Linked DNA regions of Caldimonas brevitalea. The main gene of each other region encodes a partner of the protein of the gene in region 2 in a complex. Links are inferred from orthologs where the notes say so. Each region holds a gene or a part of one and is shown on either strand. Other genes may lie near its edges. The genes, in order: accD and accC.

Region 1 (9,967 bases), 620 kb from region 2 along the record:
AAGGTCGCCACCGCGTGCGGGTTGTGCGCGACGTCGAGCACCAGGGTGGGCTGGCCGGGCACGATCTGGAAGCGACCAGGCAGCTCGACCAGCGCCAGGCCGGTGCGGACCGCTTGCGCCGTGACCGGCAGCCGGTCACGCAAAGCCTCCAACGCCGCCAACACACCCGAGGCGTTGAGCAGCTGGTTGGCGCCGCGCAGCGCCGGGTAGGCCAGGCCGGTGTAGCGCTTGCTGCGGCCGGCCCACGACCACTGCTGCCAGTTGCCGCCGCCGCCCTGCTGGCCGGCATAGTTGAAGTCCTGCCCGAAGCGCCACAGGTCGGCACCGATGGCCTCGGCATGCGCCACCACACTGGCAGGCGGCACCGGGTCGCTGACGATCACCGGGGTGCCGGGGCGCATGATGCCGGCCTTCTCGCGGCCGATCGACTCGCGGTCGGGGCCGAGATATTCCATGTGATCGAGGTCGATGCTGGTGATCACCGCGCAGTCGGTGTCGATCACGTTCACCGCGTCGAGCCGCCCGCCCAGGCCAACTTCGAGCACCACCGCGTCCAGCCCGGCATGCGACAGCAGCCGCAGGATCGCCAGCGTGGTGAACTCGAAATAGGTCAGCGACTCGCCTTGCCGCGCGGCCTCCACCGCCTCGAAATGCGGCAGCAGCGCCTCACCGTCGATCACCTCGGTGTTGATGCGGCAGCGCTCCTCGAAGTGCACCAGGTGCGGCGAGGTGTAGACGCCCGTTCGGTAGCCCGACTGCTGCAGGATGGCCTCGAGCATCGCGCAGGTCGAGCCCTTGCCGTTGGTGCCGGCCACCGTGAACACCGGGCAGTCGAAGCGCAGCGCCAGCCGCTCGGCCACCACCCGAACCCGCTCCAGTGTCAGGTCGATCGTGCTGGGGTGCAGCCGCTCGCAATGCGCGAGCCACTCGGCCAGCGTGGTGGGGAGAGGGGACGGGGTGGGGGTCGACATGGGACAGGATGGTAAGGAGGCGCGCATAACCCGGTGCCTGAAATGCCAAGGGCCGGCATCGCCGGCCCCTGCCTCGGCCCGGAGGAAGATCGTCAGGCCACGGCGTCGGCGGGCTGGCGTTGCAGCATCGCGAGCGCACGGGCGATCGTGACGCGCAGTTCGCGCCGGTCGATGATCATGTCGAGCGCGCCCTTGTGCAGCAGGAACTCCGAGCGCTGGAAGCCCTCGGGCAGCTTCTCGCGCACGGTGTTTTCGATCACGCGCGGGCCGGCAAAACCGATCAGCGCCTTGGGTTCGGCCATCACGATGTCGCCCATGAACGCGAAGCTGGCCGAGACACCGCCCATGGTCGGGTCGGTCAACACGCTGATGTAGGGCAGTTTGGCCTTCGCCAAACGGGTCAGCGCCGCGTTGGTCTTGGCCATCTGCATCAGGCTCAGCAGGCCTTCCTGCATCCGGGCGCCGCCGGTGGCGGTGAAGCAGATGAAGGGTGTCTTCTGCTCGCAGGCAGTCTCGACGCCGCGCACGAAGCGCTCGCCCACCACCGAGCCCATCGAGCCGCCCATGAAGTCGAACTCGAAGCAGGCCGCCACCACCGGAATGCTGTGCACCGCGCCGCCCATCACGACCAGCGCGTCGGTCTCGCCGGTCGACTCGAGTGCGTCTTTCAGGCGGTCCGGGTATTTCTTGCTGTCCTTGAACTTGAGCGCGTCGACCGGGAGCACCTCCTGGCCGATCTCGTAGCGCCCTTCCCCATCGAGGAATTTGTCGAGCCGGGCCCGCGCGTTGATGCGGTGGTGGTGGCTGCACTTGGGGCAGACATACACGTTTTGCTCGAGGTCGGTCTTGTACAGCACCGTCTCGCACGACGGGCATTTGATCCACAACCCTTCCGGCACCGAACGGCGCTCGGCCGGGTCGGTCTGCTGGATCTTCGGAGGCAGCAGTTTTTCAAGCCAACTCATGGGGTCACTCCTTGATGAGGGTGTCGAGGGCAGCACGGATCTCGGCGATGAACCGGCCCCCCGTTGCCGCCACTTTCTCGGGCGGCTGTTCTTCGAGCAATTGCACCAGGCGCGAGCCGATCACGACGGCGTCGGCGACGGCGCCCACTGCCTTGGCGGTTTCAGCATCGCGGATGCCGAAACCGACGCCGACCGGCACGCTGACATGGGCACGGATGCGCGGCACCACCTCGGCCACCGCGCCGGTGTCGAGATGGCCGGCACCGGTGACGCCCTTCAGCGAGACATAGTAGACGTAGCCGCTCGCAACCCGGCCCACGTCCTTCATGCGCTGCTCGGTCGAGGTCGGCGCGAGCAGAAAGATCGGGTCGAGCCCGTGCGACTTGAGCTTGCCGGCGAAGCCCTCGCACTCCTCGGGCGGGTAGTCGACCACCAGGACGCCATCGACGCCCGCCGCCTTGGCGGCGGTCACGAAGGCGTCGGCGCCGCGGCGCTGGTCATAACGTTCGACCGGGTTGGCATAGCCCATCAACACCACCGGGGTGGTGTTGTTCTTGGCCCGGAAGCCGCGCACGTAGTCGAGCACCTGCGCCATGCCGATGCCTTTGGCCAGCGCTCGCTCGGATGCCTTCTGGATCACCGGGCCGTCGGCCATCGGGTCGGAGAACGGCACGCCCAGCTCGATCACGTCGGCGCCGGCGTCCGCCAGCGCCAGCATCAGCTCGACGGTGGTCGCAGGATATGGGTCACCGGCGGTGATGTAGGGGATCAGCGCCTTGCGCCGTTGGGCCTGCAGTGCGGCGAAGGTGGCGGCGATGCGGGTCATTGCACACCTCCGGGCAGCTGCTGCCGCTTGGAGGCTTCGAGCAGGCCGGCGACGGTGGCGATGTCTTTGTCGCCGCGGCCGGACAAACACACCAGGATGGACTGATCGGGACGCATCGTCTTGGCCAGCTTCATGGCGTATGCCACTGCGTGGCTCGATTCGAGCGCCGGGATGATGCCCTCGGTGCGGCACAGGTAGTGGAAGGCATGCAGCGCTTCATCGTCGGTGATGCCGACATACTCGGCGCGGCCGATGTCCTTCAGGTAGGCGTGCTCCGGGCCCACGCCGGGGTAGTCGAGGCCGGCCGACACCGAATGCGTTTCGATGACCTGGCCGTTGTCGTCCTGCAGCAAATAGGTGCGGTTGCCGTGCAGCACGCCCGGCGAGCCGGCGCTCAGCGAGGCCGCATGGCGGCCCGTGTCGAGGCCGTGCCCGGCGGCCTCGACGCCGATCAAACGTGTCGCGGCATGGCCGATGTAGGGATAGAAGATGCCCATCGCATTGCTGCCGCCGCCGACGCATGCGACCACCGCGTCCGGCTGGCGACCGATCATCTCGGGCATCTGCTGCAAACACTCTTCGCCGATCACGCTTTGGAAGTCGCGCACCATCGCCGGATAGGGATGGGGCCCGGCCACCGTGCCGATGATGTAGAAGGTGTTCTCGACGTTGGTGACCCAGTCGCGCAGCGCCTCGTTGAGGGCGTCCTTGAGCGTCTTGGACCCGCTTTCGACCGGCACCACCGTGGCACCGAGCAAGTTCATGCGGTAGACGTTGGGCGACTGACGCTTGACGTCCTCGCTGCCCATGTAGACCACACATTCGAGGCCGTAGCGGGCGCAGATCGTCGCGGTGGCCACACCGTGCTGGCCGGCGCCGGTCTCGGCGATCACGCGCGGCTTGCCCATGCGTTTGGCCAGCAGCGCCTGCCCGATGGTGTTGTTCACCTTGTGGGCGCCGGTGTGGTTCAGGTCCTCGCGCTTCAGGTAGATCTGCGCGCCGCCCATCTCGCGGCTGGTGCGGGCTGCGTGGTAGACCGGGCTCGGCCGGCCGACGTAGTGGGTCAGCTCGCTGCGGAATTCGGCGACGAACTCGGGGTCGTTGCGGTACTTGTCGTAGGCGGCCTTCAGCTCGTCCAGCGCGTGGACGAGGGTTTCGGCGACGAAGGACCCGCCATAGGGCCCGAAATGCCCGCGGGCGTCGGGTTGCTGGTAATCGTTCATGGCTTCAGGTGGTGATGAGGGCTTCAAGCTCCAGCGGACGCGTCGCGCGCATCGGCTTCGCGTACCGCTTCACAGAACCGGCGGATGGCCACGGCGTCCTTGATGCCGCGGGCGCTCTCGACGCCGGAGCTCACGTCAACGGCCCAGGGCCGTACCTGAAGAATCCCACCGATCACGTTTGCAGGCGTTAACCCACCAGACAAAACGACCGGACGAGGAACGCTTGGTGGAATGAGTGACCAATCGAAAGCCTTTCCGCCGCCGCCATAACCTTCCACGTGTGCATCGAGCAACAAGGCCTGGGCAGAGGCGTATCGAGCGGCAAAGTGTAGCAAATCGAACTCGGCGGTCATCCGCGCGGCGCGCAGGTAGGGCCGGCCGTATTGTTCGCAGGCCTGCGGCGTCTCATCGCCATGGAACTGCAACACCAGGTGGGGGATGGCGTCGCAGGCCGCGCGCACCGTCTCTTCGTCGGCATTGACGAACAGACCGACGGGCGTCATGAACGGCGCCAATCGCCGTGTCAGCGCCTCGGCGCGTTGCAGTGTGACGTAACGCGGGCTGCGCGGGTAGAAGACCAGCCCGATGGCGTCGGCGCCGGCCTCGACCGCGGCGTCGACGTCGGCCTCTTGCGTCAGGCCGCAGATCTTGATGCGGGTGCGTAGTGGCATCGTGAGGAGGGTGGGTGCTGGGGCGCGGGCGCCGGCGACATCTTCAGGGCAGCCAGTCGGCACCCGGCACGGTCTCGGGCAAGCCGAAAGCGACATCGTACCGCGGCCCGACGAAGTAGAGCCCGTCGGGCGCAAAGGTGGGCGCCGCCACCCGCCGGTCGCGGGAGGCGAGCACCTCGGCCACCCAGCCCGGCGCTTGCTGGCCGGTGCCGACCGCGATCAAACAGCCCATCAGGTTGCGCACCATATGGTGCAGGAAGGCGCTCGCCTCGAACTCGAAGCACCAGTAGGTGCCGTGGCGGGTGATGGCGAGCGTGCGCAGTGTCTTCACCGGCGATTTGGCCTGGCACTCGGAGGAGCGGAAGGCGCTGAAATCGTGTTCGCCGATCAGATGCGCTGCAGCGGCCCGCATGGCGTCGCCGTCCAGCGGACGGAACACCCAGCCGGCAAAGCCGGACTCCAGTGCGGGGCGGACGGCCGCCTCGCGCAAGATGTAACGGTAGCGCCGCCCGAGCGCGCTATTGCGGGCATGGAAATGGTCGGGGACTGGCTGGCACCACTGCACGGCGATGTCGGCCGGCAAGAAGGTGTTGGGGCCCCGGACCCACGAGAACGGGGCCCGGTCCAGGTCGGTGTCGAAGTGCACCACCTGGTTGAGGCCATGCACGCCGGTGTCGGTGCGGCCGGCACACAAAGTGCGAACGCCCTGGCCGGCAAAGCGGCTCAGGGCGGATTCGAGATGGTCTTGGACCGTGCGCCCGCCGGGCTGGCTCTGCCAGCCCTGGTACGCGGTGCCGCGGTAAGTGACGCCGAGGGCGATTCTCAAAACGTCGCCTGGAACACGCTGTCGCCCGCTCCGAATTCCGGTGCGGGCGACGGGCTGGGGCGGAACAGGCGCCGCCGCGTCACACCAGTTCGGCCAGCATCGTCTGCGCCTTGGCCTTCAAGGCGCCGCTCGAGCGGCTGACGACTTCCTGCAGCAGTTCTCGGGCACCTTCGCGGTCGCCGATCTGACGGAATTCCTCCGCCAGTTCGAGCTTGCGGGCCAGCGGGTCGCCGGCGTCGGACACGTCGCCCAGCTCGAAGTCGGGCAGTTCATCGAACTTGCCAGGCTGCGACGGCGTCATGTCGAGCTTGCCCGGCTGCGAGGCCGCCCCGCCCAGGTCGAGCGACAGGCTGTCGAGATCGAAGTCCATCGAGCGCGACGACGGCGCGGCCGCGGAGCGCTCGGCGGGGGTTTCGAGGTCGGGCAGATCGAACGACATGTCGAGGTCACGCCCACCGGCCGACGGGGCCGGCGCGCCGAGATCCTGCGTGCCGAAGGACGACGTACGGGCTTCGGCGACCGGCTGGAACGGCGCGGTGCTGTCCATCGGGCGCGGCGCCGCGGGCGAACCGGACATCGGCAGGTCGAGGTCGAGGTCGATCGAACGCTCCGGCGCCGCCGGCGGCTCTTCGAAGCGCGCCGCGGGCATCACCGAGTGCGGCATCGTGGTCGCACCGAGCGGCTCGACGGCCTGCGCCGGCGGGCGGGCGTTGGCCGGGGCACCGCCGGGTTGGTACAGCGTGTTGTCGGGGTCCACCTGGCGGCCGAGTTCCTGGGCCCGCGCCCAGTCCTCACCCTCACCGTGGGTCAGGCCGTGCAACTGCGTCGCCAGCAGCTCGAAGCCCTTGGTGTCGCGGCGCTTGGCATAGACCTCGAGCAGCTTGGTGCGGATCGCGAGCCGCTCGGGCGTCGCGCGCATCGCTTCCTTGAGGATCTCTTCGGCCTGCAGGTCGCGACCGTAGGCGAGGTAGACGTCGGCCTCGGCCACCGGATCGACGTCGCCGATCGCGTCGAGCTGGCTCAGCGAGTAGCTGAGCGAAGACGGCGCGCCGGAGGCGTCCTTGGTGTCGATACGCTGGCCGCCGCTGGCCCCGAAGAACGAGTCGGGCTGCAAGCGGCTCTCGAGGAAGGAGGTCTCGCCGCTGTCCTTCTTGCCCTTGGACTTGAGGCGGTAGACGCCCAAGCCCGCCAACAGCAGGGCGACACCGCCTGCCACCCAGGGCAGCAGCGGGTTGTCGCGCAGCGCTTCCATGAAGCTCGGCTCGGCCGGGGCCGGAGCGGGCTCGGCCGGGCGCACCGGCGCCGGAGCGGGGGCCGACGCGGCCTCGGCTTCGGCAGCGGAAGCGGTCTCGTCACCCGACGCGATGACAGCCCCGGCATCGGCCGGGACCGGCTCGGAAGCGGGAGTCGCCGGTGCCGGAGTAGGCGTGGGCGTGGGCGCCGCCGCAATGGCCGGTGCCGAAGCGGGGGCCGGCGACGCCGGAGTCGCAGCCGCGGCAGGCGCCGAAGCAGGGGCCGGCGGGGTGGCCAACGGAGCGGTCGGCACTTGCACACCGGGCACCGTGGGTGCCGGGGCGGTCGGCGCCGACGCGCCGGTACCCGCGCCCTTCGGCGCGATCTTCTTCAGGTCTTGCAGGTTGCGCGACAGTTCGGCGACGCGGGTGTCGACGTCCTTCTTCTCGCGTTCCTTCGCAATCTGCTCCTCGGACCCGGCACCCTTGGTGCCCAGAGCGCCCTTGCTCAGGGTCAGACGGTCCGGCGACGGGGCGGCAGCCTGGCGACGGTCTTCGACCGCTGCGCTCACCTGGCCCGACGCCTGACGGCTCGGCTCGGACGTGCCGGCCGAAGGCACGGCGCCGGCCAGGCGCTGACGGTAGGCCGCGAAGTCGGCACTTTGCGCCTGGATCACCTGGCGGGCTTCCGAGGGCGAGACGGATTCGGCTTGTTCGGTCGAGGGCACCGACAGCACCGCGCCTGCCTTCAAGCGGTTCAGGTTCTGCCCGATGAACGCGTCAGGGTTGGTGCGGTAGAGCGCGACCAGCATCTGGTCGAGCGACACACCGGTGCGCTGCACACGGCCGGCGATCGACGACAAGGTGTCGCCACGGCGCACCGTGTACTGATCTTCCTCGCTGCCGCTGCCGGCAGTGCGCGGCGCATCGGCGGCGCGGGCGGACTCGGCACGCGCAGGCGCCGGCCGGCGCTCTTCGGGCGCGCGGGCGGTGCGAGCAGGCGTGGCCGGAGCAGCACTGTCGGTCGATGCGGCGCCGTTCGAGCGCGGCCGGCTGGCGGCTGCGGAGGCAGCGCCTTCGCCGTTGCTGGACATGGCCGGCGCCGTCGTGGTGTTGGATGCTTGGCGTGTGGTCGGCGGGTCGAGCAGCAGTGTGTACTCGCGTACCAACCGGCCGGAGGCCCACGACAGCTCGAGGATGACGTCGACAAACGGCTCTTGCACCACGCGGTCGCTGGTGATGCGCAGGTAAGGCCGGCCATCGGTGCGGCGCAGCAGGGTCACCTGCGTTTGCGGCAGCACGGCGTTGTAGTCGACACCCGCGGCACGGTACGCGTCCGGCGCGGCGATGCGGGCCCGGAACTGCGCCTCTTCCTCAGGCGTCATGCTGGTGATGTCGATCTCGGCGCGCAGGCCTTCGCCCAAGGCTGACTGAACATTCAGCCGCCCCAGTCCGAGTGCCGCAGCGTGGCCCGCTGCAAAGCACAAGGTGGCCGCAGCCACCCCAGACAGAGCGAAACGCCCTACGGATCGTGTATTTCGTTTCAAGGCGTCTCCCAATGGATCAAGGTGCCCTACCCGCGAAGCTCTCATTATGGCCGGACCAGCGTGTAAATCCGCCGGCAAGAATTGCAGAAATCACAATAACATCAAGCAGATACGCTGACAAGCTCATGCAATTGCTGACATTCCTTTGCAGCGGAAGGCGTTGTAACCTAAAGCAACATGTCGCTAGGTCACAACGTCTTCGTGCCTGCCCGGCCCGCCGCTCAGGCGTCGAGCAGGATGCGCAGCATGCGACGCAGCGGTTCCGCCGCGCCCCACAGCAACTGATCGCCGATGGTGAAGGCGCCCAGGTACTCGGGGCCCATCGCCAGCTTGCGCAGCCGCCCCACAGGAATGGTCAACGTACCGGTGACCGCAACCGGCGTCAGGTCTCGGATGGTGGCCTCGCGGGTGTTGGGCACCACTTTGACCCACGCGTTGTCGTTCGCGATCATGGCCTCGATATCGGCCACCGGCACATCTTTCTTAAGCTTGAAAGTGAGTGCTTGACTGTGGCACCGCATGGCACCGATGCGGACGCAGAAACCGTCGACCGGGATCGCTGGAGAGCCGTAGGCCTCGCCGATGCCGAGGATCTTGTTGGTTTCGGCGCCGCCCTTCCACTCTTCGCGGCTGGTGCCGTCGCCCAGGTCCTTGTCGATCCACGGGATCAAACTGCCGCCTAGCGGCACGCCGAAGTTGGCGGTTTCTTCCGCCGACAGCCCACGCTGCTTGGCGATGATCTTGCGGTCGATCTCGAGGATGGCGCTCTTGGGGTCGTCGAGCAGCGCCTTGACCTCGGCGTTCAGCGTGCCGAACTGCGTCAGCAGCTCACGCATGTGCTGTGCACCACCGCCGGACGCGGCCTGGTAGGTCATCGTGCTCATCCACTCGACCAGGCCGGCCTTGTAGAGGGCACCGACGCCCATCAGCATGCAGCTGACGGTGCAGTTGCCGCCGACCCAGTTGCGCCCGCCTTGCGCGAGCGAGTTCTTGATCACCGGCAGGTTCACCGGGTCGAGCACGATGACAGCGTCGTCCTTCATGCGCAGGGTCGACGCGGCGTCGATCCAGTGGCCCTTCCAACCGGCCGCCCGCAGCTTCGGGAAGACTTCGGTCGTGTAGTCACCGCCCTGCGCGGTGATGATGATGTCGCAGCGCTTCAGCGCGTCGATGTCGAAGCCGTCCTTCAGCGTGGTTTCGTTCTTGGCCATCGCCGGGGCCTTGCCGCCGGCATTGCTGGTGCTGAAGAAGACCGGCTCGATCAGCGCGAAGTCGTTCTCCTGCTGCATGCGGTCCATCAGGACGGAGCCGACCATGCCGCGCCAGCCCACCAGTCCAACCAAAGTCGTCGCCATATTTCGTGATCCTGTTCTCAGTTCGTGTGTGCGAGGTGCCACGCGCGGCGTTGTTTCAGATGCTCGTGCGAGCGGTCGCGTGGCAGCCCTGTTGTGGCTTGCGCCCGGTGGAGACCGGGCGGCGGGTGCATCAGGACTGGGCTTTCAAGCGGGCGACCACAGCGTCGCCCATCTCCTTTGTCCCGACCCTCGTCGTTCCATCGCTGTAAATATCGGCGGTACGCAAGCCTTGCGCCAGTACGCTTTTCACGGCTGTCTCGATTCGCAGGGCGGCTTCCGACTGGTTCAGGCTGTAGCGCAGCATCATCGCGGCGCTCAAGATGGTTGCGAGCGGATTGGCCACGCCCTTGC
Region 2 (15,750 bases):
AACGGCAAGAGCCAGGGTGTGGTGCCGTTCCTGAAGGTGGTCAACGACACCGCGGTGGCGGTCAACCAGGGCGGCAAGCGCAAGGGCGCGGTGTGCGCCTATCTGGAAAGCTGGCACCTCGACGTCGAGGAGTTCCTGGAGCTGCGCAAGAACACCGGTGACGACCGCCGGCGCACCCACGACATGAACACGGCCAACTGGATCCCCGACCTGTTCATGCGCCGCGTGATGGAAAACGGCGAGTGGACGCTGTTCTCGCCCGCCACCTGCCCGGACCTGCACGACAAGTTCGGCCGCGACTTCGAAGCCGCCTATACCCGCTACGAAGAGAAGGTCGCGCGCGGCGAGCTGAAGCTGTTCAAGAAGGTGCGCGCGGTCGACCTGTGGCGCCGCATGCTGTCGATGCTGTTCGAAACCGGCCACCCCTGGATCACCTTCAAGGACGCCTGCAACGTGCGCTCGCCCCAGCAGCACGTGGGCGTGGTGCACTCGTCCAACCTGTGCACCGAGATCACGCTGAACACCAACGACCAAGAGATCGCGGTGTGCAACCTCGGCTCGGTGAACCTGGCGCGCCATCTGAAGGACGGCGGCGTCGACCACGAGAAGCTGAAGAAGACGGTGGCGACGGCGATGCGCATGCTCGACAACGTCATCGACATCAACTATTACGCGGTCAAGAAGGCGCGCGACTCCAACATGCGCCACCGCCCGGTGGGCCTCGGCGTGATGGCCTTCCAGGACAGCCTCTACCAACTGCGCATCCCCTACGCCAGCCAGGAGGCGGTCGAGTTCGCCGACCGCTCGATGGAAGCGCTGTGCTACTACGCCTACTGGGCCTCGACCGAGCTGGCTGCCGAGCGCGGCCGCTACTCGAGCTACAAGGGGTCGCTGTGGGACCGCGGCATCCTGCCGATCGACTCGCTCGACCTGCTCGCCGAGCAGCGTGGCGGGTACGTCGAGGTCGACCGCAGCAAGACGATGGACTGGGACGCGCTGCGCGAGCGCATCGGCCAGTACGGCATGCGCAATTCCAACTGCGTCGCGATCGCGCCGACCGCCACGATTTCCAACATCGTCGGCGTCGACGCGTCGATCGAGCCCTGCTTCGGCAACCTGTCGGTCAAGTCCAACCTGTCGGGCGAGTTCACGGTCATCAACGAGTACCTGGTGCGTGACCTGAAGCGCCTGGGGCTGTGGGACGACGTGATGGTGATGGACCTGAAGCACTTCGACGGTTCGCTGCGCCGCATCGACCGCGTGCCCGAGGAGCTGAAGCGGCTCTACTCGACCGCGTTCGAGGTCGAGCCGGTGTGGCTGGTCGAGGCCGCCGCGCGCCGCCAGAAGTGGATCGACCAGGCCCAGTCGCTCAACATCTACATGGCCGGTGCCTCGGGCAAGAAGCTCGACGAAACCTACAAGCTGGCGTGGACGCGCGGCCTGAAGACCACCTACTACCTGCGCACCGTCGGCGCGACGCACGCCGAGAAATCGACCGTCAAGGCGGGGCAGCTGAACTCGGTGCCGACGCAAGGCGGCGGTGGCCTGTCGGCCCTCGACACCGCGGCTGCTGCAGCCCACTCGCAAGTGGCCGCGGCGAGCAGCGAGCCCGCGACCGACGTGAAGTTCTGCGCGATCGACGACCCGACTTGCGAGGCCTGCCAATGAGCTGCTGATGGGTCAGGGCCGCGGGGGCAACCCTGCGGCCCATGCACCTGCGATGCCACCGAGAGTGCATGCAACGCAGGTCACCGACTCATCCGAGCGCTCGACGACAAGCACGGGTCGTCATGCACATCGTGGCTCGACACACAGCACTCGAAGCGATGCACGACCGCAACAGGTTCGTCGCTCGAATGTCAAGAAGTGCTTGGTGTTTGAACACAACACTCTCATAATTCACCGCTACAGGATGTCCACCATGTTGGTCTGGGAAGAAGAAGTCACTCCCTCGAGAAATCAGTCGACGAGCACCGCGCAAAATCTTTCCAGTGCAGCGCGGGCCATGCCCCCGTCACCCCAACATTCGGTGTCCTCTCCCATCCCCTCCCTCTCTACCGGTGTTGCCACCCACATCGGCAACAGCACCTCCACGGCGCATGTCCCGGCAGCGGCCAGCTCGGTGCAGTCCACCAGCGTGCGGCGCGTCAACGTCGCCGACAAGCGCATCATCAACGGCCAGACCGACGTCAACCAGCTGGTGCCGTTCAAGTACAAGTGGGCGTGGGAGAAGTACCTCGCCACGTGCGCCAACCACTGGATGCCGCAAGAGGTGAACATGTCGCGCGACATCGCGACCTGGAAGGACCCCAACGGCCTGACCGAAGACGAGCGCCGCATCATCAAGCGCAACCTCGGCTTCTTCGTCACCGCCGACTCGCTCGCCGCCAACAACATCGTGCTGGGCACCTACCGGCACGTGACCGCTCCCGAGTGCCGCCAGTTCCTGCTGCGCCAGGCCTTCGAAGAGGCGATCCACACGCACGCCTACCAGTACATCGTCGAGTCGCTCGGGCTGGACGAGAGCGAGATCTTCAACGCCTACCATGAGGTGGCGTCGATCCGGGACAAGGACGAGTTCCTGATCCCGTTCATCGACCAGATCATGGACCCGCACTTCCACACCGGCACGCCCGAAAACGACCAGAAGCTGCTGAAGTCGTTGATCGTTTTTGCATGCCTGATGGAAGGCCTGTTCTTCTACGTCGGCTTCACGCAGATCCTCGCGCTCGGCCGGCAGAACAAGATGACCGGGGCGGCCGAGCAGTACCAGTACATCCTCCGTGACGAGTCGATGCACTGCAACTTCGGTATCGACCTGATCAACCAGATCAAGCTCGAGAACCCGCACCTGTGGACGCCCGAGCTCCGGGCCGAGATCAAGGGCCTGTTCCTGAAGGCGGTCGAGCTGGAGTACCGCTATGCCGAGGACACCATGCCTCGCGGCGTGCTCGGCCTGAATGCTTCGATGTTCAAGGGCTATCTGCGCTACATCGCGAATCGGCGCGCAACGCAGATCGGCCTCGAGGAGCTCTTCCCGAACGAGGAAAACCCGTTCCCGTGGATGAGCGAAATGATCGACCTGAAGAAAGAGCGCAATTTCTTCGAGACGCGCGTCATCGAGTACCAGTCCGGTGGCGCGCTCTCTTGGGATTGAAGCCCGGGCACGAACGCTGCTCTCCAGGTCATGATGAAGAGATCAAGATTCGCAGTCAGTGAACAGCGGACTCCGGCTGCCGCCAAGCGGCAGTCGCTGGGCCCCAAGAAGCCGCAGGCACTGGCTGCCACCCCATTCACCGTACCAGGGCGTCTCTCCAAGACAGTCCAACGGGCGGTGAATCGCTGCGCTGTATCGAGCGGCGCAGTGCTCTTTGCAACTTGATCAAGGAGAATCGATATGGCAACTGCAAAGAAAGCCGCCGCGAAGAAGGCGGCTCCCGCGAAGAAAGCTGCTGCGAAGAAGGCAGCGCCGGCCAAGAAGGCGGCACCGGCGAAGAAGGCCGCACCCGCCAAGAAGGCGGCCGTGAAGAAGGTGGCAGCCAAGAAGGCAGCACCGGCCAAGAAGGTTGCTGCGAAGAAGGCAGCGCCGGCCAAGAAGGCGGCACCGGCCAAGAAGGTTGCAGCGAAGAAGGCCGCACCGGCCAAGAAGGCTGCCGCCAAGAAGGCTGCGCCGGCCAAGAAGGCCGCCAGCAAGACGACGGCCAAGAAGGCTGTCGCCAAGAAGCCGGCTGCGAAGAAGGCTGCTGCCAAGAAAGCCGCGAAGAAGCCTGCTGCGAAGAAGGCGGCTGCTGCCGCACCTGCTGCTGCGCCTGCTGCGAAACCGGCGGCTCCCGCCGCGAAGACGACTCTCAGCCCGCAGGCGGCTTGGCCTTTCCCGACGGGCGCGAAGCCCTGAGTCGCCTTCGAGGCTGTACTCCAAGCCCGGCCTCGGCCGGGTTTTTTCTTTTGGGCCACGGCCCCGTCAAGAGCGTGTGATGGACCCCGTCCTGCCTGCCTATCTGCGCCGCTCGCGCCGCGGCCTGGAGATCGACGTCAGCGTGGTGCCCAATGCGAGCCGCACCCAATGTGTCGGGCTGCACGACGGCGCCTTGAGGGTCCGGCTGCAGGCTCCGCCGGTGGACGGCAAGGCCAACGAAGCGCTGCTGCGCTGGGTCGCCGAGCGCCTGGGCCTGCCGCGGGGCCAGGTCGAACTGCTGAGGGGGCAGACGAGCCGGCGCAAGACAGTGCTGGCCTGCTGCCCCGATGACGAGGCGCTGGCCAACGCGATGCAGCGGCTCGCACCCGAGGGGTAGTGGTGCCTTGTCGGCGCGCCGTGGGTCCACACGGGCCTGCGGCGACGTGGCGGTGTGGACGTGGCGGTCGGTGTGGCGGTCGGCGTGGCTGGGGGGCGGCACTTTTGGCCCGAGCACCCCCTCGAAGCCCTCGCTCTATTTATATATATACATATATAGAGAAGGGCGTGGGCCCGCGGTCGCGCGCGGCCATCGGCGGTGACGATCCGCCGGCGTGATGGATCAGCGGCAGCGGGCTCCACGTGATCGATCGGCGATCGATCGCGGGCGCGCGGCAGGGACAGCAGGCGGCGCCGCCGGCACCCCCATCAGGTCAGGCCCAGTGCGGCGAGGTCCAGCGTGTGGTTCTGCGGCCCGTTGCTCGCGATCTTGATTGCCCCGACCCGGTTGCCCAGCTCGGCGCAACGTGCCAGGTCCCAGCCTCGTTCCAGACCATAGAGCAGCGCCCCGCGGAAGGCGTCGCCGCAGCCGGTGGGATCGACCACCGAAGTGGCCGGCACGCCCGGCACACGCTGCGACTGGCCCTGCGTCCACACGTCGCAGCCTTCGGCCCCCAGCGTCACGATGATGCCCTTCAGATGCGAGCGCGACAGCTCTTGCAGGCTCTGGCCGGTGCGCTCGCACAGCAGCTTGCCTTCGTAGTCGTTGACGGTGACCCAGGTGGCGAGCGAGACGAAGCGGCGCAGCTCGTCGCCGTTGAACATCGGCAGCCCCTGGCCAGGGTCGAAGATGAAGGGGATGCGCGCATCCGCGAGTTGCTCGGCGTGCTGCAGCATCGCATCGCGCCCGTCGGGCGCGACGATGGCGACCTGGATGTCGGGCCGGGGCTGTACCAGTGTCTCGTGCGCGTACTGCATCGCGCCGGGGTGGAAGGCGGTGATCTGGTTGTTTTCGGCGTCGGTCATGATGATGGCCTGGGCCGTGTAGGTGTGGCTGACGGTGCGCACGAACTCGGTCGACAGGCCCAGGCCGCGCAGCCGTTCCAGGTAGTCGTGCCCGTCGGCCCCGAGCGCGGCCATCACCAGCGGCTCGCCGCCGAGCAGCTTCAGCGTGTAGGCGATGTTGCCCGCACAGCCCCCGAACTCGCGCCGCAAGGTGGGCACCAGGAACGACACGTTCAGGATGTGGATCTGCTCCGGCAGGATCTGCTCCCGGAAGCGGCCGTGGAAGGCGGTGATGGTGTCGAATGCGAGCGAACCGCAGATCAAAGCCGACATGGATGCTCCTTGGGGCAGTGGTTGTTGCCCGTGCGTCAGGGGTAGAAGGCTTCGACCGTGAACCCGGCGACGCGATGCCCCGGGGTCGAGAGGTCGAGCGTGAGCGTGACTTCGGCCCCGGCGTCGATGCTGTCGCCGACGCCGAAGTCGCGCGGAGCCAAGGCGCGGCGGGCGACGAGGTCGCCGTTGCCGTCGCTGAGGGTGAGGTCGATGTGAGGCAGTGCCAGCGCCACCGGTCCACGGTTGCGCAGCAGCACGCTGAGGCGGTAGGCGTCGGGGCCGCTACCGCGGGCCAGGCTGCTGCTGTCGACCACCACGTCGTCGATGCGGCGCAGCGGTCCGACCGTGCAACCGGCGACACGGCACAACTGCACCAGCGTCGGCCGCAGGGCCGGGCGGTACACCGCCAGCCAGTCGCGCCACTGCAGCGCGATTTGCAGCACCAGCGTGAGGCCGAGCAGCAGCGCAAACAGCGACAGCCCGAGGCGCATGCGCGGGGACTGCCAATGCGCCTCGCGTTCGGCTTTGCGCAGGAACTCGGGTGCGTTCGGGTCCTCCGGCGGGCGTCGCGCGGCAGCCGCCTTTTTGGATCGGGCCGGCTTGTGCGACTTCTTCCGCGCGTTGCCGAGGGTCTTGGGCTGCCAGGCGGGGGCGCCGGCAGCCACCGCTTCCGACTCGAGCTCGAGCGCTTCGTGCGTGCTGTCGAAGCGGGCGTCCGCAAAGCCATCGTCGAGGTCGCCGGGTTGCACCGAGCCATAGGTGCTGCGGTCGAGGAAGCTGGAGTCGAGCACCTCGTAGGCGGTCGGTGCGACGTTGTCGTCGATCTCGGCGGCGATCTCGGCCGGCGACGGTGCGTTGCGCGCGAATGCGGCTGCGGCTGCAGCGGCTGCCGCGACCGGGGCGGTTGGGGCGGTCGGGCCGGGCGGGGGCGGCAGGGGGGCCGGCGCCGTCGGCGGCGCCTCCTGTGCGATCTCGAGCGGCTCCGGCACCACGGACGGGGGCGGTTCGCTGAGGGTGCTCTGGAAGGCCGGGTACTCGCTGTCGACCGCCTCCGGCCGCCCGGGCAGCGGCATCGGCTGCGACGGCGTGCCTTCACGATCGAGGTCGAACAGCCCCTCGATGGCGTTGAAGACTTCGTTGCAGCGGCCACAGCGGACCCAACCCTCGGACACCTTGAGCTGGTCTTGCACCACCCGGAAGGTGGTGTTGCAGGCGGGGCAGCGGGTGGCCAGGCTCATCGCGCGAATGATGCCATCAGCATGGGCACCGCCCGCGTCACACCGTGTCGCCCAGGCGTGCCGTCATCAGGATCCAGCCGTCCTCGCGGTCGCTCACCTCGAGCCGGCACATCGCGGCATAGGCCTGCTGCAATTCCTCGGCCTGCCGCTCGAGGATGCCGGCCAGCACCAGATGTCCTGCGGGCGCGACGTGGCCGGTCAGGAGCGGCGCGAGCAGCTTCAGCGGCGACGCCAGGATGTTGGCCAGCACCAGCGGATAGCGGCCGGTGGCCCGGTCGGGCAGCCCGGCGTTCAGTTGCACGCCGTTGGCCGCGGCGTTGGCAAGCGTGGACTCGACCGCAGCCGGGTCGATGTCGACCGCATCGATGTCGCGGGCCCCGTGCAGCGCGGCGCCGATGGCCAGGATGCCCGAGCCGCAGCCGTAGTCGAGCACCCGCTGCCATTGCGCCTGCGTGCTGGCCGGCTGGCGCGCGATCCAGCGCAAGCACATCCGGGTGGTCGGATGGGTGCCGGTGCCGAAGGCGAGGCCGGGGTCGAGGCGGATCACGCGGGTCGCCTGCGCGGGCGGCTGGTGCCAGCTCGGCACGATCCAGAACTCGGGCGTGATCTCGACCGGCGCGAACTGCGATTGTGTCAATCGCACCCAGTCCTGCTCTTCGACGGCCTGGATGGCCACCACGTGGACGTCGCCCGCCCACTCCTGCGCGAGCAGCAGCGTGGCGGCTTCGGTGGCGGCGGGTTCGTCGGGGAACAAGGCCTTCAGCGTCGAGCGGTCCCAACCGCCGCGTGGTGCCGGCATGCCGGGCTCGCCGAACAGTGCATGTTCGGCCTCGGTGTCCGCATCGGCGTCCTCCACCGACACCGACAAGGCTTCCAGCTCCATCAAGGCGTCGGAGACGGTGTCGACATCGGCCTCGCGGGCCAGCAGGACGAGTTCGAACATGACGGCGGGCTCCGGTCAGCGCTTGTGCTGGCTCATCCAGCCTTCCAGATAGTGGATGCTGGTGCCACCCTCGACAAACTTGGCGTCGACCACCAGTTCGCGGTGCAACGGGATGTTGGTCAGGATGCCCTCGACCAGCGTCTCTGACAGTGCGATGCTCATGCGCGCCAGCGCCTGTTCCCGCGTGTCGCCGTGCACGATGATCTTGCCGATCATCGAGTCGTAGTTGGGCGGCACGAAGTAGTTGGTGTAGACGTGCGAATCGACGCGCACGCCGGGGCCGCCCGGCGCGTGCCACATCGTGATGCGGCCCGGCGAGGGCGTGAACTTGTACGGGTCCTCGGCGTTGATGCGGCACTCGATGGCGTGGCCCTTCATCGTGATGTGGCGCTGTGCGAACGGCAGCTTCTCGCCGGCCGCCACACGGATCTGCATCTGCACGATGTCGATGCCGGTCACCAGCTCCGTCACCGGGTGTTCGACCTGCACCCGGGTGTTCATCTCGATGAAATAAAACTCGCCGTTTTCGTACAGGAACTCGAAGGTGCCGGCACCGCGGTAGCCGATCTTCTTGCAGGCGTCCGCACAGCGTGCGCCGATGCGTTCGATGATGCGCCTGGGAATGCCCGGCGCCGGCGCTTCCTCGATGATCTTCTGGTGGCGGCGCTGCATCGAGCAGTCGCGCTCGCCCAGGTAGACCGCATTGCGGTGCTGGTCGGCCAGCACCTGGATCTCGACGTGGCGCGGGTTCTCGAGGAACTTCTCCATGTAGACCGACGGATTGCCGAAGGCCGCCCCGGCCTCGGCGCGCGTGGTCTGCACCGCGTGGATCAGCGCGGCCTCGGTGTGCACCACCCGCATGCCGCGGCCACCGCCGCCGCCGGCGGCCTTGATGATGACCGGGTAGCCGACGGCGCGCGCGATCTTGATGATCTCTTTCGGGTCCTCCGGCAGGGCGCCTTCGGAGCCCGGCACGCAGGGCACGCCGGCCTTGATCATCGCGTTCTTGGCCGACACCTTGTCGCCCATCAGTCGGATCGATTCGGGCGACGGGCCGATGAAGGCGAAGCCGCTCTTCTCGACACGCTCGGCGAAGTCGGCGTTTTCCGACAGGAAGCCGTAGCCGGGGTGGATCGCCTCGGCGTCGGTCACCTCGGCGGCCGAGATGATGGCCGGCATGTTGAGGTAGCTCTGTGCCGACGGCGCGGGGCCGATGCACACCGCTTCGTCGGCCAGCTTCACATACTTGGCGTCGCGGTCGGCCTCGGAATAGACCACCACGGATTTGATGCCCATCTCACGGCAGGCGCGCTGGATGCGCAGCGCGATCTCGCCCCGGTTGGCTATGAGTATCTTTTTAAACATCGTGCTCGGCTCGATCGCCGCGCGCAGGGCGCGCGGCGCATTTCGCGGTGGCCAGCGGGCGCGCGTCGTCGCGCATCCGGGCCTCGTGTCGCCGCCGCGGGTGGCAGCGACGGGAGGTCGTGACGGCTGGGAACGATCTCACTCGATCACGAACAGCGGCTGCCCGTACTCCACCGCCTGCCCGTTCTCGCACAGGATCTTGGTGACCGTGCCCGACTTGTCGGCTTCGATCTCGTTCATGATCTTCATCGCTTCGATGATGCAGATGGCCTCGCCTTCCTTGACCTGCTGGCCGAGCTCCGCGAAGGGCTTGGCGCCCGGGCTGGAGGCACGGTAGAAAGTGCCGACCATCGGCGACTTGACCACATGGCCGCTGAATTCCGCCGGCGCGGGTGCAGGCGCCGCAGCGGCACCGGCGACAGCCGGAGCGGGCGCCGGCGCGGGCTGCACTGGCGCCTGCGCCACCGGCGCGGCGGCCACTGGGCCGGCCGCAGCGTGGCCATCCGACTTCACGATGCGCACCTTGCCGTCGGCTTCGGTGATCTCCAGCTCCGAGATGTTCGACTCGGACACCAGGTCGATCAGTGTTTTCAGCTTGCGTAGGTCCATGGTGCTCTCCAACGCGGCGCAGGCCGCTGTTTTTCAGGTGGAACACGTCCCGAGGGCCGGTTCCTCTTTCTTTATGTGTGTCTACGGCGGGAAGTGGACGGGATTATCCTTGGCCCGGTGGGGCCAGGCGCTCGAGCGCGTAGAGCAGCGCCAGCCGGTAGCCGGTGGCCCCCAGGCCGCAGATCACGCCGTCGGCAAGTTCCGAGAAATAGGAGTGGCGGCGAAAGTCCTCACGCTTGTGAACGTTGGACAAATGCACCTCGACGAAGGGCAGCGCCACCGCCGCCAGGGCGTCCCGCAACGCCACGCTGGTATGCGTGTAGCCGCCCGGGTTGATGACGATGTAGCGGGTGCCATCGTCGCGCGCGGCTTGCACGCGGTCGATCAGGGCGCCTTCGTGATTGCTCTGGAAGCTGTTCAGCTTGACGCCTCGATCTGCAGCGATCTTCATCAGATCTGCATCGATTTCTGCCAGCGTGGTCGAACCATAGACCTCCGGCTCGCGGGTGCCGAGCAGGTTGAGGTTCGGGCCATGCAGGACAAGAATGGTCATCGGCGTTGAGGGTTGAACGGCACCCTCGAATTGAGAAGCCGTGACTTTACGCGCAAATCGGAGCAAATGTCGAGAAATTGTTTCCGGACCGTCGCGCTGGCGTGGCGCCCGGTCAACTCCCTCTTGCCCAGCCGGCCAACTCGTCGTAATGGGTCTCGCCGAGCTTGCGGTGGGCCACGTCGCCGTCCACGCCGAAGGCAACCGTGAAGGGCAAGCCCCCTTGGGCGTTGCCCAGCGAGCGCGACCAGGTCACGCCGGCGTACCCGGCGATCGCCACCGGAAAACTCACCTGCACACGCCGCGCCAGAAACTCGCGTACCTGCGGGGCGTTGTCAACCGCCATGCCGACGACCTGCCACCCGCGGGCGCGGAATTCGCGGAAGAAGCGGTCGACTTGCGGCATCTCGCGCACGCAGGGGGCGCACCAGGTGGCCCAAAAGTTGAGCAGCAGCGGGCCGCCCCGGTAGTCGGCGAGCGACAGAAACTCGCCCTCGGGTGTCTCGAAGCGCGCGTCCCACAGACCGTCGTGGGGTTGCGCCCGCCCCGCCAGCTGCCACCACGCGAGCCCGGCCCCGGCGGCCGCCGCGGCCGCGCCTGCGCTCACCAGCAGAGCCCGGCGTTTCACGGCGTTTCCTCGAGCAAGGCGCGCACGGCCGCCGTGCTGCCGCGCTCGGCGCGCCCGCGTGCGTCGGCCTTGACCGCGCCGCGCAGGTCATCGCGGTCGTAGATCACCAGGTGCACCAACACGCGCATGCCCAGTTCGGGGCTCGCCTCCGACATCGTCAGCACATCGACCGTGTCGCCGCGGAAGCCGACCACGCTGCCGGCGTCGTAGTCGACCCGCTTGCCGATCAGCAGGATCTCGGCCGATTTCGGGTCGTCGCAGAAGAGGTTGAGCCAGACGTCGTTGAGCCGCGTCGCGGTGCCGTTCCACACCGCACCGGTCAGATGGGGCTGGAACTCGGCCAGGCGCTCCATCCAGCGCAAGGCGATCCGCCGCAGCGCCGCCAGCTCGCCCGGCTGCGTGTCGCCGCAAAAGATCTCGATGTATGCGCGCACTTCTTCCTCGACCAGCTCATTGCTGGGCAGGTCCAGGTTGCCGAGGCCGCGCTTGTTGAGGACTTTGACAGCCTTGCGCTTGGCCGGGCCGTACTCCATGCCTTCCTCGACGATCAGCCGGGCGGCGGTGGCGGCAATCTCGGACGCGAGCGCGGAAGCGGAGTTGGAGGCCATGAGGGTAAAAGGAAGCAGAGGGCCCGTCGGGCCCGAACAGGCCATTCTAGGAGTGCCGGGACCGCCTTGCGGCGCAGCCCGCCCTGGAGCGCTGCCGGCGCAAGGGCTCAGGGCAGCTGCACGGCGCGCATGCGGGCGAGCACGGTGGCGGCGCGTCCGCGCACGTAGGCCGAGCCGGGCCGCTTCTCGAAGCGTTTCGGCGCCGGCAACATCACCGCGAGCCGCGCCGCCTGGGCCGGCGACAGCTCCGCCGCGCCGATCCTGAAATAGTGCCGCGCCGCTGCCTCGGCGCCGAACACACCCTCGCCCCACTCGACGTGGTTGAGGTAGATCTCGAGGATGCGCTGCTTGCCGAGCAATGCTTCGAGCATGAAAGTGATCACGAACTCCTGCCCCTTGCGCAGAAAACTGCGGTCGGACGACAGAAACAGGTTCTTGGCCAACTGCTGGGTGATGGTGGAGCCGCCCACCACACGCGCCTGCCGCATCTTCACCGGCCGGTCGGGCGTGCGCGCGGCGCGCTGCAAAAGCCGTTGGTTGTACTTGTCGGCGCGCTCCTGCGCCTTCAGGTTGCGCTCCCACGCCTTCTCGAGCGCCTCCCACTCGACCCCTTCATGGTCGGCGAAGCCGGCATCTTCGGAGGCGATCACCGCGCGTTTCAGGTGGTCCGAGATCTGGTCGTAGTCGCGCCATTCCTGGCGCCACGGCAGCCGGTGCTGCACCTTCATGATGCGCCAGGCTTCCGAGCGTTCGAAGGTGGTCGACTGCGGGTCGACCACCGCCATCAAGGCGACGCGCGCCAGGAAGTAGAGCTGCAGCGCGATCGCCGACAGCAGACACAACGTCAGCCAGCGGCCGACCAGACGGAGCAAACGCTTTCCCATCGCGGGCCGCTCAGACCTCGCCACGCCGCAGCGCGGCCAGCACTTCGGTGGTCTCGGGGCGCACGCCGCGCCACAGCGCGAAGGCGTCGGCCGCCTGTTCAACCAGCATGCCCAGCCCATCGCGCCCGCTGGCACCGTGTTCGGCCGCCCACTCGAGGAAACCGGCGGCCGCCGGGCCATACATCATGTCGTAGGCGAGTGCGCCGGGGCCGAGCACGCGCCCCGCCACCGGCACGCCGCCGCCTTGCAGGCTGCTCGCGGTCGCGTTCAGCACCAGTGCGTAGCCGCTGCCGCAGTCCTCGAGCCCACTCGCCTGCAGCGTCACGTCGCGTTCGGCCGCCCAGGCGGCATGGGTTTGCACCAGCGCCTGCGCCTTGTGCAGCGTGCGGTTGGCGACCACGACACGGCGCGGCCGCAGGTCGATCAGCGGTGCCAACACGCCGGCGGCCGCGCCGCCCGCGCCGATCAGCAGCAGGTCGCGCCCCGCCAGGTCGACGCCGGCGTTGTGCCGCAGGTCGGCCACCAGGCCGCTGCCGTCGGTGTTGTCGGCGAACCAGCCGCCCTGCGGCTCGAAACACAACACGTTGGCCGCCTGCGCCAGACGTGCGCGTTCGCTGACCCGGTGGGCCGCGCGGCAGGCCTCGAACTTGAACGGCACTGTCACGTTGCAACCCTTGGCACCGCTGGCCGCGAAGGCGCGCAGCGTGGTCTCGAAGCGGTCGAGGGGCACCAGCAAGCGCTCGTAGGTCAGCGCCTGGCCGGTCTGTGCCGCGAAGCGGGCGTGGATGTCGGGCGACTTGCTGTGTTCGACCGGATTCCCGGCCACGGCATAGCGGTCCATCGTGTTCAGTTGGTGGTCAGCGTGGTCTCGAGCGCAGCGTCACGCGTGAAACGAAAGCGCGACACGACGACGATCTGGTCGGCCTTGGCGCGCATCGCTGGCGAGAAGGCGCCGAACGGGCCGGCGGCCTCGACGATCGCGATCGCCCGTCGGTCGAGCACCGGCGAGTCGGAGTGCTGCACGATCTCGGTGTCGACCACCTGGCCGTGGGCGTCCACGGTCACGATCATCGTCAACTCGCCATACAGCTTCTTGCCCTGGTGTTCCGGGAAATTGCGTGTGCCGCGGTCTTCGATCTTGCGACGCAGCTGGTCGTAATAGATCGCGTAGACCTCTTCACGCGTGCTGGGGCTGATGTAGCGGCGCTTGGGGCGCGCGTTTTCTTCGTTGATGCGCTTTTCGATCTCGGCCAGCATGCGCAGCAGCTGACGGCGGCGCTCTTCCTGGGCTTTGTGCTCGGGCGTGCCCTGGTCCCGTTGCGGGTCGGGCGGCGGCAGGGCGGCCAGCTCGCGCTTGAGCTGTGTCAGCAGCCGGTTCTGCTGCTCCTGCAAGGCCTCGACCTGCTTGCGCGCGTCTTCCATCGCATCGCCGGTGGCGGTCAACGCGGACGGCGGCAGGGGCGACGTGGCGCGGCCTTTTTCGGCCTCGCCGCCGCCGGCCAGATTGGCCTGCGCGATCGCCTGCGCCTTCACCGGGGCCTCGTTCGACCGGGCATTGACCAGCACCACCTCGAGCGGTGTGTCCTCGAACATCCGGTTGAAGCCCTCCGGGTCGACGAAGCGAGCCGTCAGCAACACGGCATGCACGCTGATCGAAATCGCCAGCGCGATCTGCAGGGTGGAGAACTTCTTCATCAAGGGTCAGGCAGCCGAGGGGGGGGTGTTGTCGCCGGCGGTATTGTCGCCTTGTTGCGCGTCGCCGTCGTTCACGTCGATGGCCAGCGCCAGCGGGCCGGCGGCGGGTTCCAGCTCTTCGGTTTCATCCTCGGCCGCCGGCGCCGCGGCGGCGCTGGTGTCGTCGAGGCGTTCGATGACGCTGGCGTAGACGTCCAGCGTCAGCTCGTCGACCGAGGCGATGCGCACCTTGACACGGGCACCGCGTGCCAGCTTTTCGGCGCCCACAGCACGGAACACCAGCGGCAGCGTCTCGGCGCGCACCAGCCCCTCCTTGAGCACCGCGGCGGTGAGTTCGGTGACGCTGTTCTGCTCCAGGTAGCGCAAGGTCCAGTAGCGCTCGATGCCCGACTGGAAGTCGTTGTAGGCCGTATAGGCAGCATCGAAGCCCGAGATCACAGAGAACAGCTCGGCGTCCTTGGGCTTGAAGGGCGCCACCAACGCGGCCGTACGGCCATGGCGTGCGCAAGCGATGATCTGCCACTGGTTGACCAGGTCGACATAACGCCGCAACGGCGAGGTGGCCCAGGTGTATTGCTTCACGCCCATGCCGGCATGCGGCATCGGCTTGGTGCTCATGCGCACCTTGACCCCCGGCAGCAAACTGGCCTGGCCGCGGTAGATGCCCGGCACGCCCATCTCCGCGATCCAGCCGCCCCAGGTGCTGTTGGCGAGGATCATCGCCTCGGCGACGATCAGGTCGAGCGGCTCGCCGCGCTTGCGCACGCCGATCAGCACGGTCTCGTGGCCGCTCGGCTCCTGGTCGTCGTTGCCGACCAGCTTGAAGCTGTAGTCGGGCCGGGTGAACACCTCGGGCTTGCCGCGCACCACTTCGCGCTGCGCCTTCAGATGCTTGGCCAGGCGGTAGGCAAACCGCAGCTCGTCTGCGAACGGGAAGGCCGCGTCGGCCTCGCCGGCCAGCGCCGCTTCGGTGACGATGCCGTCGAGCTTGTCGTGCCGCAGGTTGGCAGCGATCGGCACCCGCTCGAGCCGCGTCTCGCTCGCCTTGATCTCGAGCGTGGCCTCGTCCATCGTCACGTAGAGCGAAACCGCCGGGCATTCGCGGCCTTCTTGCAGCGTGTAGGCCTGCACCACCTCGTCCGGCAACATGGTGATCTTGTAGCCGGGCATGTAGACGGTGGAGTAGCGCGAGCGGGCCAGCTGGTCGAGCGGCGTGCCGGGCGTGATGGCGAGGCCAGGTGCGGCAATGTGGATGCCGAACACGATGGTGCCCGAGCCCAAGCCTTGTACCGACAGCGCGTCGTCGATTTCGGTCGTCGCCGAGTCGTCGATGCTGAAGGCCGACACCGTGGCGAGCGGCAGCTCGTCCTTGACCGGCGGGGCGCTGAACGCCGGGAAGGCGTAACCCTTGGGGAAGTGCTCGAACAAAAAGCGCCGCCAGTGGAACTGGTAGGGGCTGTCGATCGCGCCGGCCTTGGTCAACAGATCCAGCGGCGCGGTCTGCGACTGCTTGGCGGCTTCGACCACCGCCTTGTACTCGAGCGCGTTCTTGTCGGGCTTGAACAGGATGCGGTAGAGCTGCTCGCGGATCGGCGGCGGGCACTGGCCGTCCACCAGTTCACCGGCCCAGGCTTCGATCTGGGCCTGCTGCTGCTTTTTGCGCTCGATGCCCAGCAAGGCGGCCTTGACGATCTCTTCGGGCGCCTTCTTGAAGCGGCCCT

What was found.
Region 1: the proteins of accC (region 2) and accD are in contact, whole or in part, in a solved structure (PDB 8UXZ), measured with the Escherichia coli proteins. The link is inferred for Caldimonas brevitalea from one-to-one orthologs.

Annotation. Positions count from the first base shown.
Region 1 is NZ_CP011371.1:1,801,299-1,811,265, reverse strand. What follows is about bases 1-2,916. They hold accD (acetyl-CoA carboxylase, carboxyltransferase subunit beta), read right to left. Parts: upstream 1,937-2,916; coding sequence 1,064-1,936; downstream 1-1,063. Other genes in these bases: trpB (tryptophan synthase subunit beta), read right to left, coding at 2,759-2,916; trpA (tryptophan synthase subunit alpha), read right to left, coding at 1,941-2,762; folC (bifunctional tetrahydrofolate synthase/dihydrofolate synthase), read right to left, coding at 1-971. Also shown: more of trpB, read right to left, coding at 2,917-3,985; AAW51_RS07945 (phosphoribosylanthranilate isomerase), read right to left, coding at 4,009-4,656; tRNA pseudouridine(38-40) synthase TruA, read right to left, coding at 4,700-5,482; AAW51_RS07935 (motility hub landmark protein FimV), read right to left, coding at 5,562-8,138; asd (aspartate-semialdehyde dehydrogenase), read right to left, coding at 8,483-9,616; leuB (3-isopropylmalate dehydrogenase), read right to left, coding at 9,747-9,967.
Region 2 is NZ_CP011371.1:1,185,098-1,200,847, forward strand. What follows is about bases 6,881-9,815. They hold accC (acetyl-CoA carboxylase biotin carboxylase subunit), read right to left. Parts: upstream 9,056-9,815; coding sequence 7,706-9,055; downstream 6,881-7,705. Other genes in these bases: prmA (50S ribosomal protein L11 methyltransferase), read right to left, coding at 6,881-7,690; accB (acetyl-CoA carboxylase biotin carboxyl carrier protein), read right to left, coding at 9,194-9,664; aroQ (type II 3-dehydroquinate dehydratase), read right to left, coding at 9,768-9,815. In the rest of the region: AAW51_RS05240 (ribonucleoside-diphosphate reductase subunit alpha), read left to right, coding at 1-1,668; AAW51_RS05245 (ribonucleotide-diphosphate reductase subunit beta), read left to right, coding at 1,922-3,157; AAW51_RS05250 (histone H1-like DNA-binding protein), read left to right, coding at 3,398-3,895; AAW51_RS05255 (DUF167 domain-containing protein), read left to right, coding at 3,975-4,292; AAW51_RS05260 (carbohydrate kinase family protein), read right to left, coding at 4,601-5,509; AAW51_RS30620 (zinc-ribbon and DUF3426 domain-containing protein), read right to left, coding at 5,545-6,747; more of prmA, read right to left, coding at 6,785-6,880; more of aroQ, read right to left, coding at 9,816-10,217; AAW51_RS05290 (TlpA family protein disulfide reductase), read right to left, coding at 10,330-10,842; AAW51_RS05295 (hypothetical protein), read right to left, coding at 10,839-11,450; AAW51_RS05300 (transglycosylase domain-containing protein), read right to left, coding at 11,558-12,334; aroE (shikimate dehydrogenase), read right to left, coding at 12,345-13,175; AAW51_RS05310 (energy transducer TonB), read right to left, coding at 13,181-14,029; AAW51_RS05315 (ribonuclease catalytic domain-containing protein), read right to left, coding at 14,036-15,750. UniProt on the Escherichia coli protein: This protein is a component of the acetyl coenzyme A carboxylase complex; first, biotin carboxylase catalyzes the carboxylation of the carrier protein and then the transcarboxylase transfers the carboxyl group to form malonyl-CoA.